2 regions of the Pseudomonas sp. LS.1a genome follow, and region 2 is predicted to be linked to the other one. Evidence: predicted binding sites of a transcription regulator. Region 2 holds the regulator's gene; the other holds the start of a gene.

Region 1 (3,003 bases), 400 kb from region 2:
GCCGCGTAGGCGGTGTAGCAACCGGCGCAACCGCAGGCAGCTTCCTTGGCGTGACGGGCGTGGGGAGCCGAGTCGGTACCCAGGAAGAACTTCGGGCTGCCGCTGGTGGCAGCGTCCAGCAGCGCCACCTGGTGGGTATTGCGCTTGAGGATCGGCAGGCAGTAGAAGTGCGGGCGAATGCCGCCAACCAGCATGTGGTTGCGGTTGTACAGCAGGTGCTGGGCAGTGATGGTCGCGCCAACGTTGGCCGGGGCCTCGGTGACGAACTGCGCGGCGTCGCTGGTGGTGATGTGCTCGAACACCACTTTCAGCGTGGGGAAGCGCTCGACCACACGGCGCATGTGCTCGTCGATGAAGCGCTTCTCGCGGTCGAACACGTCGATTTCGCTGCGGGTCACTTCGCCATGCACCAGTAGTGGCATGCCAACTTCCGCCAGCGCTTCGATGGCCGGGAAGATGTTGTCGATGCTGGTCACGCCCGAATCGGAGTTGGTGGTGGCGCCGGCCGGGTACAGCTTGGCGGCGTACACGAAGCCGCTGGCCTTGGCCGCGCGGATGTCCTCGGGGCTGGTGCGGTCGGTGAGGTAAAGCACCATCAGCGGTTCGAAGCGGCTGCCGGCCGGACGGGCGGCCAGGATGCGCTCACGGTAGGCGCCAGCCTCGGCGGCATTGCGCACCGGCGGAACCAGGTTGGGCATGATGATGGCACGGGCGAAAGTACGCGCCACGTCGCCAACGGTGTGGGGCAGGACGGCACCATCGCGCAGATGGATGTGCCAGTCGTCGGGACGCAGGAGGGTCAGGCGATCGGACATTGGGGATTCCAGGCGGGTCGAACTCAAGCCCCAATGCTACCGGAAAACCCTGGGTGGAGCACGGCTATCAAGTTTTCCGGCAGGCGCCCGATAGCCTGCAGGTAAGCCGTCAGAATTTGTGGAGCCGCCCGTGCGCCAGCGTTACCTAGCCCTGTTGACCCTGTTCGCCAGCCTGCCGGCCGGCGCACTGACTTTCCAGACGCGCATGGAGAACATTGCCTGGAAGGTCGAGGGGGACCAGTTCGAATGCCGGCTGATCCAGCCGATCGACGGTTTTGGCAGTGGTGAGTTCGTACGCCGCGCGGGCGAACAGCCGGTGTTCCAGCTGCGCTCGGACAGCAACGTACTGGGTGCGGGCACGGCCACTTTGCTGGCAGCCGCTGCGCCGTGGCAACCCGGGCGCAGCGACATCAGCCTGGGCAGCGTGCGCCTGGCTCGCACCGGGGTGTTGTTCAGTTCGTCCCAGGGCCAGGCCAGCCGCCTGATCAACGGCCTGCTCGACGGGCGCAGCACGGTGGTGCGCAATTACGCCGGCGAGGCGGGCAGGCCGATGGAAGTGCGTGTGCTGCCGGTCAGTTTCGCCAAGGCCTACAGCGACTACCAAGCCTGTGCCGGCAAGCTGCTGCCGATGAACTACGACCAGGTGCGCCAGACCCAGGTGGGTTTCCCCGGCGGAGGTATCGAGCTGGATGGCGCGGCCAAGGCGCGGCTGGATGTGATCCTCGACTACATGAAAGCCGACCCGACGGTGAACCATGTCGAGCTCAACGGCCACTCCGACAACAGCGGCAACCGCCTGACCAATCGCGACACGTCTCGCCGCCGGGCACTGGCCGTGGCCGACTACCTCAAGGCCCAGGGCGTGCCGGAAGAGCAGATTACCGTGCGTTTTCATGGTGAGCGTTATCCGTTGGCGAAGAACAACAGTGCTGCCAACCGGGCACGTAATCGTCGGGTGAATATTGAACTGGATCGGGTGGCGGTGGTTGAGAAACCGGTGGAGAAGCCGGTTGAGCAGGCAGCGCCTGCTGCTCCGGCGGCAGCGCCAGCCAGTCCGCCTGCTGCCGCTCCGGCCTCGGGCGCGCCGGGGGCGAAGGCGCCCTGAGGTCGGGTTGGCCATCGTGGGCATGGCTGGGGATTGCATCGGGGCCACCAGGTGTTCGCCACAACATTTTCAGCGCCTGTGAGATCGAGCGCCGCGCGGGCGGCGCTCGATCTCACAGGCGCTGAAAATGGCGAGGCATGCATCTGGCACCCCTGATCAAATCCCCCTCCGCCGCCCGTCGCCCTTCCGAAAGTTCCTGTCGCTTTGTCGTCAGAAGCTGTCGCCCCACTGTAAATTTATCTGCAACGTCGTTAGAATCGATCCCTTTCCGTACAACCCCGTGGAGTGATGGCATGGCGGACGTAAAAAAGGTCGTACTGGCGTATTCCGGCGGCCTTGATACTTCGGTGATTCTCAAGTGGCTGCAGGATACCTACAACTGCGAAGTGGTGACCTTCACCGCTGACCTGGGTCAGGGCGAAGAGGTCGAGCCGGCCCGTGCCAAGGCCCAGGCAATGGGCGTTAAAGAGATCTACATCGACGACCTGCGCGAAGAATTCGTACGTGATTTCGTGTTCCCGATGTTCCGCGCCAACACCGTCTACGAGGGCGAGTACCTGCTGGGTACCTCCATCGCCCGTCCGCTGATCGCCAAGCGCCTGATCGAAATCGCCAACGAAACCGGCGCTGACGCCATTTCCCATGGCGCCACCGGCAAAGGCAACGACCAGGTGCGTTTCGAACTGGGCGCCTACGCCCTGAAACCAGGCGTCAAGGTCATCGCCCCATGGCGTGAGTGGGACCTGCTGTCCCGCGAGAAGCTGATGGACTACGCCGAGAAGCACGGCATCCCGATCGAGCGCCACGGCAAGAAGAAGTCGCCGTACTCGATGGACGCCAACCTGCTGCACATCTCCTACGAAGGCGGTGTCCTGGAAGATACCTGGACCGAGCACGAAGAAGACATGTGGCGCTGGAGCGTCTCGCCCGAGAACGCCCCGGACCAGGCTACCTACATCGAGCTGACCTACCGCAACGGTGACATCGTTGCCATCGACGGCGTCGAGAAGACCCCGGCCACCGTCCTGGCCGACCTGAACCGTATCGGTGGTGCCAACGGCATCGGCCGTCTGGATATCGTCG
Region 2 (3,003 bases):
GGTGCTTTCCTCGACCAGGTCCATGGTGCGGTTGGCCGCGCCCTCGGTGAGCCTGACCACGTACGACAGGCGCTCGGTGGCGTCGGTTATCTGCGACACCTCCTCGGCCTGCGGCATGGTCGGGTCGATCTGGAAACTGACGATGGCACTGTGCAGCTCGCGGGTCAGCTTGCCGACTTCCTGGTACAGGCCGCGGTCGCGGGTCTGGTTCAGCTCGTGAATCAGCTGCACCGCCTCGCCGAAACGGCCCCGCTCCAGGCTTTCGACCAGCTCCTGGGCATGTTTCTTCAGGGTCGATTCGAACTCGCCCAAAGACGTTTGTGATGAATCCATGGCGCGCCCCCTGACGTGACTCAGCCGTTGACGCGTTCGAAGATCTTCTCGATCTTTTCTTTGAGCACCTGGGCGGTGAACGGCTTGACCACATAGCCGTTGACGCCGGCCTGGGCCGCTTCGATGATCTGGTCGCGCTTGGCCTCGGCTGTCACCATCAGTACCGGCATGCCTTTCAGCTTGTCGCTGGCACGCACCTTGCGCAGCAGGTCGATACCGGACATGCCGGGCATGTTCCAGTCGGTCACCAGGAAGTCGTAATGGCCGTTTTCCAGCATCGGCAGCGCCGTGGTGCCGTCATCGGCTTCTTCGGTGTTGGTGAAGCCCAGGTCACGCAACAGGTTCTTGATGATCCGCCGCATCGTCGAAAAGTCGTCAACGATGAGGATTTTCATGTCTTTGTTCAAGTAGACCTCCAAGCAGTCTCAAACGCGCTCGGCTGCGAGCGCGCATTCAATCAAATCGGTGCAACATGGAAAACGCACGTGGAAAACGACTGCAACGACTCCGGGCTCAACGCGCCCGCCATTCCCCCAGGCGGCTGCGCAGGCGCGCGGCACACTGGCTGTGCAACTGGCTGACCCGCGACTCGCTGACCCCAAGCACCTCTCCGATTTCCTTGAGGTTCAGCTCTTCGTCGTAGTACAGCGCCAGTACCAGGCGTTCACGCTCCGGCAGGTTGGCGATGGCCTCGGCCAGGGCAACCTGGAAGCGCTCGTCCTCCAGGCCACGCGCAGGCTCGACGTGGCCACTGGCGCCATCCTCATGCAGCCCTTCGTGCTCGCCGTCCTGCAACAGGTCGTCGAAGCTGAACAGGCGGCTGCCCAGGGTATCGTTCAGGATCCCGTAGTAATCATCGAGACTCAATTGGAGTTCGGCAGCAACTTCATGATCTTTAGCGTCGCGGCCGGTTCTTGCTTCCACTGCACGCATCGCGTCACTGACCATGCGCGTGTTGCGGTGCACCGAACGCGGTGCCCAGTCACCCTTGCGCACTTCGTCCAGCATGGCTCCGCGGATGCGGATGCCGGCGTAGGTTTCAAAGCTGGCGCCCTTGCTGGCGTCGTACTTGTTGGCCACTTCCAGCAGGCCGATCATGCCGGCCTGGATCAGGTCCTCGACCTGCACGTTGGCCGGCAACCGCGCCAGCAGGTGGTAGGCGATGCGCTTGACCAGCGGGGCATAGCGTTCGATCAGCTCGTACTGGGCGTCTTTCGACGCCCGGCTGTACATCTTGAAGCCGCTGGCATTCATAGCACAGGTCCCGCGCTGGTGGGCCGCACCAGGCGCTCGACAAAGAACTCCAGATGGCCGCGCGGGTTGGCCGGCAGCGGCCAGCTGTCGACCTTCTGGGCAATCGCCTTGAAGGCCAGTGCGCACTTGGAGCGCGGGAAGGCTTCGTAGACCGCACGCTGCTTCTGCACCGCCTTGCGCACGCACTCGTCATACGGCACGGCACCCACGTACTGCAGGGCAACGTCAAGGAAGCGGTCGGTGACCTTGGTCAGCTTGGCGAACAGGTTGCGCCCTTCCTGCGGGCTCTGCGCCATGTTGGCCAGCACACGGAAACGGTTCATGCCGTAGTCGCGGTTGAGCAGCTTGATCAGGGCGTAGGCATCGGTGATCGAGGTCGGTTCGTCGCATACCACCAGCAGCACTTCCTGGGCGGCGCGAACGAAGCTGACCACCGAGTCGCCGATACCGGCTGCGGTGTCGATCACCAGCACGTCAAGGTTGTCGCCAACTTCGCTGAACGCCTGGATCAACCCGGCATGCTGGGCCGGGGCCAGGTGCACCATGCTCTGCGTGCCCGAGGCCGCCGGCACGATGCGCACACCACCCGGGCCCTGCAGCATCACGTCGCGCAGCTCGCAGCGCCCTTCGATGACATCGGCCAGGGTCCGCTTGGGTGTAAGGCCCAGCAGCACGTCGACATTGGCCAGGCCCAGGTCGGCGTCGAGCAGCATGACCCTGCGGCCAAGCTCGGCCAGCGCCAGGGACAGGTTCACTGAAACGTTAGTCTTGCCGACGCCACCTTTGCCACCGGTCACGGCGATCACCTGTACGGGATGCATGCTACCCATGTCTGTTCTTTACCTTGTCTCGCTGGGACTCAGGCCACACGTAGGGCAATTCTGCGTACCCTTTGGCATAGCTACCTTGCACACGCTTCATCATCAACCCGCTCGCCGTGGGTTGTGATAGAGATCAGCGAACATGTCGGCCATGGCCTCTTCGCTGGGCTCGTCCTGCTGCTGCACATTGACCGCACGGGTAACCAACTGGTGCCCCCGAGGCAGGTGCAGGTCGTCAGGAATGCGCGGCCCATCGGTCAGGTAGGCCACTGGCAGTTCATGACTGATGGCAAGACTCAGCACGTCGCCAAGGCTCGCCGTTTCATCGAGTTTGGTCAGGATGCAGCCGGCCAGGCCGCAGCGCTTGTAGCTGTGGTAGGCGGCGGTCAGCACCTGCTTCTGGCTGGTGGTGGCCAGTACCAGGTAGTTCTTCGCGGCAATGCCACGCCCAGCCAGGGTTTCCAGCTGCATGCGCAGGGCCGGGTCGCTGGCCTGCAGGCCGGCGGTATCGATCAGCACCACGCGCTTGCGCAGCAGCGGCTCCAGCGCCGCGGCCAGCGACTGGCCCGGGTCGACATAGGTCACCGGCACGTTG

Evidence for each region. The regulator FliA, encoded in region 2, starts transcription of late flagellar genes. The targets are predictions, from matches to a motif close to CTAAAGTTTNNNNNNNNNNNGCCGNTAA.
Region 1: MKK04_RS20845 (flagellar protein MotY) is a predicted target of FliA. The motif match lies at 882-909, and genes of this name have one in related genera.

What each region holds. Positions count from the first base shown of each region.
Region 1 is NZ_CP092827.1:4,508,800-4,511,802, reverse strand. It holds gene pyrC (dihydroorotase) at 1-815, opposite strand, end outside; gene MKK04_RS20845 (flagellar protein MotY) at 946-1,920, shown strand; gene MKK04_RS20840 (argininosuccinate synthase) at 2,214-3,003, shown strand, end outside.
Region 2 is NZ_CP092827.1:4,105,064-4,108,066, forward strand. It holds gene MKK04_RS19020 (protein phosphatase CheZ) at 1-333, opposite strand, end outside; gene MKK04_RS19025 (chemotaxis response regulator CheY) at 354-728, opposite strand; gene fliA (RNA polymerase sigma factor FliA) at 847-1,587, opposite strand; gene fleN (flagellar synthesis regulator FleN) at 1,584-2,417, opposite strand; gene flhF (flagellar biosynthesis protein FlhF) at 2,511-3,003, opposite strand, start outside.